DNA from 2 places in the Citricoccus parietis genome. Region 1 is predicted to be linked to the other one. Evidence: riboswitches for the same ligand, from Rfam matches in the RefSeq annotation. Region 1 holds a riboswitch; the other holds the start of a gene.

Evidence for each region. Region 1 has a riboswitch for thiamine pyrophosphate ahead of ACFFIO_RS16250 (ECF transporter S component). Riboswitches for the same ligand answer to the same signal wherever they lie in the genome.
Region 2: linked by a shared signal. The riboswitch ahead of ACFFIO_RS08900 (3-oxoacyl-ACP reductase) and the one ahead of ACFFIO_RS16250 (ECF transporter S component) in region 1 are both predicted to bind thiamine pyrophosphate.

The regions. Positions count from the first base shown of each region.
Region 1 covers NZ_JBHLWH010000047.1:12,978-17,181, forward strand. The annotation lists gene ACFFIO_RS16245 (ABC transporter ATP-binding protein) at 1-1,478, opposite strand, end outside; gene ACFFIO_RS16250 (ECF transporter S component) at 1,482-2,201, opposite strand; TPP riboswitch at 2,293-2,396, opposite strand; gene ACFFIO_RS16255 (DUF4235 domain-containing protein) at 2,488-2,769, shown strand; gene mnhG (monovalent cation/H(+) antiporter subunit G) at 2,928-3,359, opposite strand; gene ACFFIO_RS16265 (MrpF/PhaF family protein) at 3,361-3,648, opposite strand; gene ACFFIO_RS16270 (Na+/H+ antiporter subunit E) at 3,645-4,204, opposite strand, start outside.
Region 2 covers NZ_JBHLWH010000026.1:26,476-30,679, forward strand. The annotation lists gene ACFFIO_RS08890 (pyrimidine dimer DNA glycosylase/endonuclease V) at 172-681, shown strand; gene ACFFIO_RS08895 (zinc-dependent alcohol dehydrogenase) at 799-1,974, opposite strand; TPP riboswitch at 2,252-2,355, shown strand; gene ACFFIO_RS08900 (3-oxoacyl-ACP reductase) at 2,402-3,166, shown strand; partial or broken gene ACFFIO_RS08905 (hypothetical protein) at 3,189-3,272, shown strand; partial or broken gene ACFFIO_RS08910 (LLM class flavin-dependent oxidoreductase) at 3,359-3,751, shown strand; gene ACFFIO_RS08915 (hypothetical protein) at 3,760-4,026, opposite strand; gene ACFFIO_RS08920 (thiamine phosphate synthase) at 4,168-4,204, opposite strand, start outside.

The DNA of each region.
Region 1 (4,204 bases):
AACACCACCTCAGGCCCGGCGGCCAGCACCGTGGCGACGGACAGCCGCCGCTTCTCCCCGCCGGAAAGGGTGAACGGGTTGACCTCGGCCAGCGCTTCCAGATTCAGCTCCGCCAGCAGCCCATCTACCCGCGCGGCTGCCTCCTCGTCCGTGAACAGCCGCTGCCCGGTCTCGGGATCGCGGGCATGGCGGGGACCGAACAACAGCTCGTCCCGCACGGTGGTCGCGACGAACTGATGCTCGGGTTCCTGGAAGACCGTGCCGATCCGGCTGACCAGGTCAGCGGCCTTCCACCGGTGCGGGTCGTCCGGCAGATGGCCGGCTCGCTCCCCCTTGAGCGCGGCCCCCGCCGTGAGCGTGCCCGCGTGGGAGGGGATCAGTCCGGCCAGGGTCAGCAACAGCGTGGACTTGCCGCTGCCGTTGGCACCGGTCACGACGACGGCCTCGCCGGCTCCCAGCTCCAGGTCCAGGTCCCGCTGGACCGGCTTCGGGGTGGGACCGAAGCGCCGGCGCCATCCCGGTGTCACTGGCTCCCGGGAGACGGCCAGGCCACGGGCGGTCAACAGCGCACCGGGGGGCGCCGCCGTCGTGCTGTTGATTCTTTCCGCGCCCCCCTGCAACTGGAGGTCAATATCGCCCGGATTTGGGTCGGTACCAGGCCCATTCCGGTGCGAATTCGACCTCCAGTTGCGAGGGGTGGGGGTAATCGGTGTCGGAACACGGCCGGGCACCCAGACGCCCGCCGCGGCCAGCTCATCCCGGACGGGGCCCGGGGCGAGGAGCTCGCCCGGGGGACCGTCGTGGCTGATCCCGCCGCCGGGCTCCACGACGAGCATGCGGTCCACATGGTCGGCCCACACGGCGAGGCGGTGCTCGACCACGAGCAGGGTCGCGCCGGTCCGCTCGACCACGGCGAGCACGGCGTCGCGGACCTCCAGCACCCCGGACGGATCCAGGTTCGCGGTCGGCTCGTCCAGCAGGATCAGCGGCGGGCGCATCGCCAGGATCCCGGCCAGGGCGAGGCGCTGCTTCTGCCCGCCGGAGAGTCGCGAGGTGTCCCGGGCCAGGGAGATCCCCTGGTCCTCACCCAGTCCCACGGCGTCCAGTGCGTCCCGGACGCGGTCCCAGATCTGCTCCCGCGGCACCTGCAGGTTCTCGGCGCCGAACGCCGCATCATCGCCGACCCGGGACAGGATCACCTGGGTCTCGGGATCCTGCTGCACCAGCCCGGCGTGGCCGCGCAGCTCACGCGATACGGCGCCGTCCACCCGCAGGGAACCGGTCTCCTCGGACTCGTCGGCGGGATCCAGCACCCCGGCGAGGGCGTAGAGCAGGGTGGACTTGCCGGCACCGGAGGGGCCTGCCAGCAGGACCTTCTGCCCGGCCGGCACCTCCAGGTCCAGCCCCGCGACGGCGGGGACCGGCCGGCCGGCGTGGCGCCAGCCCCAGTCCGCGGCGGTGATGCGCGCTCCCGGCACCGCTCAGGCCACCGGCTCCTGGTGGGCACGGCGGGAGGCCAGGGCGGACAGGGCCCCCGTGGCCGCGAGACCACGCGTGGCCAGCCAGGACAGCAGGCCGGCGATCACCAGCCCGGACACGCCCACCAGTCCCACGTAGATCAGCTTCCAGTCCAGCGTGTACTCGGGGAACCAGTTGAAGATGAACGCGTCATTGATACCACCGAAGATCCCCGTGACCAGGCCGGCGAGCAGTGCCACGGGCAACGTGAAGCGGCGGTAGAGGAAGGCCAGCAGGATCAGTTCGGCCCCGAGGCCCTGGACCACGCCGGAGGCCAGCACGGTCAGGCCGAACTGGGAGCCGAGCAGGGCAGAGACCGTTGCGGCCACCAGTTCGGTGAACAGCGCGGCCCCGGGTCTGCGGATGATGAGTCCGCCGAGCACGGCCGGGAACAGCCACATTCCGGCCACCAGGGCGGAGGACGGCGGGAAGGCCGCGAAGGCGGGGCTCAGCCCGGCATAGGCGAGGTTCCAGGCCCAGAAGATGACGCCGGAGGCCACCGCGATGACGGCCGCCACGACGATGTCCACCACCCGCCAGGAGCGCCGGTTCGGGGCGGCGTTGCGGGCTGCCCGGCCGGTGCCGGTCGTGCCGCCGGTGTCGGCGGACGGCGCGTGGCCGGCGTCGTGCCCGGGGGTTGCGCCGGGGTGGTGCGGGGTGTTGCCGGTCTTCATGGAGACCATGTGGTGTTCCTCCTCAAGGATGCAAGGAGGGGGACGGAACGGTACGCCGAGGGCACTCGAAGACGAATGCCGGTGGACGGTTCCTGACGTTCCATCAGAGAACTCGACTTCCTTCGCCGGTGCTAACCGGAGCAGGTTCGAGGGTCTGCGCTGGGCGCACTCTCAGCACCCGAAGGTGCTCCCCTGTCGTTCACAGTGTCCAGCCAGCATAGTCCACGAGGCCCGGTCGATCCACCGACCCGATAGGCTGGGGAACGACCATGCAGTCAAGCCGGGAGGACACCCCATGAACAATCTCACGGACAAGATCGTCAGCACCGCGATCACCGTCGTCGGCGGCTATGTCGGCACCAAGGTCGTCGAGTTCACCTGGCGGAAGGTGACCGGCCATGACGCCCCCAAGGACGCGGAGGACACCGAGGCGAACATGTGGAGTGCCATCACCTTCGCCACGATCTCCGCCGGCATCACCGCCCTGATCCGGGTCACCTCCCAGCGCGGCGCCCACAAGGCCATCGAGTCGATGAAGTCCCGCTCCCCCAAGAAGGCCGGCGCCGCCGAGGTGTGAGCCGAGCCGACCTGTACAGCGTCAGCCAGCGGCCGGCGTCGGGCACCGTTGACCGGGCCCGACGCCGGCCGTCGCGTTCTCCGATGGCCGCACCGGGCGCGCGGGCACGGGCGCGGCCCGGGCGGGCAGGCCAACCAGAATCCGGAGGACAGTAGCGCCTAGTCCCGGCCCCCGTGGTCGGTGGGGTCCTCCCTCGGTACGGTCCGTTGGTCCGGCGCCGAGGCCGCGGGCTTGCCGGCATCGTCATGGCTGGCGACCACGTCCGCGAGCTCGTCCACGTAGAGGTACTCCTTCTTGAGGTGCTTGGTCCGGTATCCCGCTCGGCCCACGAGGTGGGCGGAGACCGGGGCGGTGAGCATCTGGAGTACCCACGCCAGCACGAGCACGGGGACCCACACCCAGGCCCGCCAGGCGAAGGCCAGGGCCAGCAGCATCAGCAACAGGCCCAGGACCTGGGGCTTGGTCCCAGCGTGCATGCGGGAGAGCTGGTCCGGGAACCGGAACAGGCCGATCCCGGCCACGGTGGACATCAGGGCACCGAGCACCAGCAGCACTGCTGCGACTCCGTCTGAGATCTGGATCCAGTCCATGTCAGGCACGTTCACTCGGCTCCTTCCTGGCCTCGGCCGCGAACCGGGACAGCGTCACCGATCCCACGAAGCCGATCACGGAGGCCACCACCACGAACACGATGTTGTCCGTGTGGTGGTGCACGGCCATCTCCACGCACAGCGCGGACGAGATGACGATCAACAGCACGTCCGTGGCGATGGCCCGGTCCAGGATCGAGGGCCCGCGAACGATCCGGTAGATCGCCGCCAGGGCTCCCACGCCCAGCAGTACCAGGCAGATGATCCCCGCCCATTCCAGCATCGTCATCGGAGCCTCCTCCCCGCCATGGGCTCGGCGCCGCGCGCCTCGTCCTCCTGCACCAGGGCCAGGTCCGCCTTGGAGCCGATCGCCCGGATGATCGCGGCCTCGGTGCTCAGGGCCTGGGCCCGGTAGGCCTCGACCGCCTCCGCGTTGTCCACGTTCAGGCAGTGCAGGTACAGGGTGGAGCTGGGCCGATCCACGTCGATGACGAGGGAGCCGGGCACCAGGGCCAGCGCATGGCCGGTGAGCGTGACGATCAGGTCGTCGTGGCTGCGCAGCGGGACCGCCACCACGGAGTTGACGATCTTGGGCCCCTGGGTGATGGCGTCCCAGGCCACCGAGATGGACGCAGTCACCACGTGCCAGAGGAACCGGACCGTGAAGACCAGGAAGTACCAGAGGTTGAACCGGTCCGAGAAGTTCACGCGCGGCAGCCGGTAGAAGCTCAACGTCAGCATCGAGAACACGACGCCGGCCAGCAGGACCCCCGGCGAGAAGTCCTGCCAGAGGGCGCCCCACGTCAGGGTCAGGCCCAGGAGGATGGGCCATTGGCTCCAGAAGG
Region 2 (4,204 bases), on a different contig from region 1:
TCGGGTGGCAGGTCAGTCCTCGTGCACGTGATTCGAGCTAACCATTTCGATCATCGAGATAAAAGGCTGGATCGGCCGGGTGACATGGCTCGACGTCACGTATCGGTGCGCGTTCGTGCGGTCAGGCGGGTTAGGTCCGGTGAGAACGGTCGGCTGCGGGATGATGGGGGCATGCGACTGTGGAGTCTCCATCCCCGTTACCTGGACCGCCAAGGACTCACCGGTGGATGGCGCGAGGCACTGCTGGCCCAGGCCGTGCTGGCCGGTCGCACCAAGGGATACCGTTCGCATCCGCAGCTCGTGCGGTTCCGTTCGCACCCGGACCCCGCCGCCGCAGTCGGGGCCTTCCTCCTCGTCACAGCGGAGGAGGCCGCCGAACGCGGCTACAACTTCGACGTGACCCGGATCGACCGACCCGGCCATCCGGCGTCGGGACTGGCGCACGACGCCGGCCGGGACCTCCCGGTGGACGGAACCTTCTCCGGCGTCCCCCGACTCCCGGTCGCCCAGATCCCGGTGACGGAAGGCCAGGTCGCCTACGAGTGGAAGCACCTCCTGGCCAAGATCGGCCAGCGGACCCCGGAACGGCTGGAAGGCCTGGTCGGCATCAGCGTGCCGCAGGTCCACCCGTTGTTCGAGGTCGTTCCGGGCGACATTGAGTCGTGGGAGCGGCTGGGCTAATCCCCATACTGTTCAATGAGGTTGTGGCGGCTTGCGGCTGTGTCCCAGTGAGTGCGTTGGTCCATGACGCGCCGGAGCCCGGCCCCGCAGGGATCGGACTCCCGTGCGGGTCCACGACTATGGCTTGAGGACGGCCTTGATACAGCCGTCTTGCTTCTTCTGGAACTTCTCGTACATCTCCGGGGCTTCGTCCAACGACGCGGTGTGCGTCTTGAGGTCCAGGACGCCGAGCGGATCCGAGGGGTCATCGACCAGCGGAAGGAGGTCGTCGATCCACCGTTTCACGTTGCACTGGCCCATGCGCAACTGGATCTGCTTGTCGAACATCGTGAGCATCGGCAGGGGGTCCTTCATGCCGCCGTATACGCCGCTGATCGAGATCGTCCCGCCGCGCCGGACGGCCTCGATGGCGGTGTAAAGGGCATCGAGCTTGTCCACCCCGGCCGTCTCCATCGCCTTGCGGCCCAGCGGGGACGGCAGCAGCCCTACGGCCTGGTGGGCTACCCCGGCCACGGGAGAGCCGTGGGCCTCCATCCCGACCGCGTCCACCATGGAGTCCGGGCCGCGGCCGTCGGTGAGGTCCTTCAGCTGATCGGCCACCTCGCCGGAGGAGTCCAAGGTCTCGATGCCGTGGCGCTCGGCCATGGCCCGCCGCTCGGCGACCGGGTCCACCGCGAGTACCCGGTAGCCCAGGTGGCGGCCGATCCGGGCGGACATCTGGCCGATCGGGCCCAGGCCCAGCACGGCCAGAGAGCCGCCCTGCGGGGGCGCGGCGTACTGCACGGCCTGCCAGGCGGTGGGTACCACGTCGGAGAGGTACAGGTAGCGCTCGTCCTCACCGGTGTTCGGGACCTTGATGGGCCCGTAGTCCGCGTGCGGGACGCGCAGGTACTCGGCCTGCCCGCCGGGCACCGAGCCGTAGAGGCGGGAATAGCCCAGGAAGACTGCACCGCTGTTGTACTCCCGAACCTGGGTCGTTTCGCATTGGGACTGCAGGCCCTGCTTGCACATGAAGCAGTGGCCGCAGGAGACGTTGAAGGGAATCACCACGCGGTCCCCGGCCTTGATCTGGGTGACGGCGGAGCCGACCTCCTCCACGATCCCCATGGGCTCGTGGCCGATGATGTCGCCCTTGTCCATGAACGGGGTGAGCACCTCGTACAAGTGAAGGTCCGACCCGCAGATGGCGGTCGAGGTGATCCGCACGATCGCGTCCGTGGGTTGCTGGATGCGGGGATCCGGAACCTCCTCGACGCTCACCGAACGCTTTCCCTGCCATGTCAAAGCCTTCATCTGTCCTCCTTCTCAGGGCCGCCGCCCCACCGGGAACGGCAGCCTGCTGATATATTCGGTCGAACCGACCCTACTACTGGGACTGCCCGATAACCTACTACTGGGACTGCCCGATAAACGGTGCGTGGGTCCGGCAGTTTTCGTCAGTTCGTGGTTCTCTCGACCTGTCTGGCGCGGGTGATCGCGAACATGTTGCGCGCTGGCTTGGCCCCTGGTGTGATGTGCTCCTGATCTGACACCACGACCTACCGCTGAGAAGGGGTCGGCTATGCTCGGGGCCAGTGACACGGGGTGCTGGTGCCCACCTGGCGACCAGCTGAGATGAGACCCGTTGAACCTGATCCAGTTCGTACTGGCGAAGGGATGTCCGCCCGGTTGGCGTTGTCTCCGGGCCTGCGCTCCTTCGCCTCGGCCTTGAGGAGCGTCCGTGCAGATCGCAGAGCAGATTGTCCTGGTGACCGGAGGGGGTCGCGGCCTGGGCCGCAGCATCGTCGAGGCCTTCGCCGGTCAGGGGGCGCGGGTTCTCGTCAACTACCACACCAGCCGGCAGGCCGCTGAGGAGCTGGCCTCCCGGTTCGGTTCGGACCGGGCCGTGGCCCTGCCCGCCGATGTCACCGACCCGGGGCAAGTAGCCGCCTTGCTGGCTACGGGACGGGAGCACTTCGGGGCCCCGGTCACGACCGTGGTGAACAGTGCGTTGATGGGTTTCTCTTTCAACGGCGACGCCCGCCCGGGGGTGACGGAGATCGGTTGGGAGGACTTCGCCGCTCAGTTCGCCGGCAGCGTCCGGGGGGCGCTCAACACGATCCAGGCGGCCCTTCCGTACCTGCGGGAGAAGGGCTTCGGGCGGATCATCAACGTCGGCACCAACCTGTTCCAGAACCCCGTGGTGCCCTACCACGACTACACAGCGGCGAAGGCGGCCCTGCTGTCGCTCACCCGCACGACGGCCAAGGACCTGGGACGGCACGGCATCACGGTGAACATGGTCTCCGGGGGCCTGTTACGCACCACTGACGCCAGCGCGGCCACTCCCGAGGAGGTCTTCGAGGCGATCGCCGCCGGCACGCCCCTGGGTCGGGTCATCACCCCGGAGGAGTTCGCCGACACCGTCCTGTTCTTCGCCTGCCCCTGGGCCCGGTCGGTCACCGGGCAGAACCTGGTGGTCGACGGCGGACTGGTCATGGATTGAGTGGAGGACCGGCATGACGGCCATGGCCCGCTCCACGTCGCACGTGGGGCTGGTCAGCACCGTCTCGACCACGTTCTCCGAGCCGTTCCTCGCGGCCCGGATGCTGGCGTCACTGGATCACATCAGCGGCGGCCGGGTGGGCTGGAACGTGGTCACGTCCATGTTCGCGATGCCGAGGCCCGCAATCACGGAATGGAGGCGCTACCCGGCCACGGCCAGCGGTACGAGCGGGCCGCCGAGTTCATCGAGGTGGCGCTACGGCTGTGGGACTCCTGGGACGATGAGGCACTGGTCCTGGAACCAGATGGCATGTACGCAGACCCAGCCCTGGTCCGGCCGATCGACCACGCCGGGGAGCACTTCCGGGTGTCGGGCCCACTGACCGTGCCGCGATCATCCCAGGGCCGCCCGGTGCTGTTCCATGCCGGAGCCTCCGGGCCGGGGCGCGAACTGGCCGCCCGGTACGCCGAAGGCATCTATGCCGTCGCCTACGACCTGCCCGCCGCCCAGAGTGACTATGCGGACCTGAAGAAGCGCATCGGCTCAGCCGGACGGGACCCAGCATCGGTGGCGGTGGTGCCCGGACTCGTGACCTATGTCGGCTCCACGGAGGCGGAGGCCGTGGCGAAGCAGTCCCGGGCGGACGCACTGCTGCCCGCGAAGCAGCCCCTGGCCCAGCTGGCACCTTCATCGGGCAGGACTGCACCGGTTGGCAACTGGACGCCCCGGTCCCCGAACTGCCCCCGCTCGAGCGGTTCAGCGGTCCACAGGGCCGCTACGCGACGATCCTGCGGATCGTGGAGGTCGAGGAGCCCACGGTGCGGCAGCTGCTGGGCCGTCTCGCGGCCGGAGGAGGGCAATGCACCATGGTCGGCACCCCCGAGCACATCGCCGACCAGATCGAGGAGTGGTTCCGTTGCGGTGCCGCTGACGGGTTCAACCTCATGCCACCGTGGCTACCGAACGACCTGGACGACTTCGTCGACCACGTCGTCCAGGGCTCAGTCGCGGATCAGTCCGCGCAGTTGCCGGGCCGCG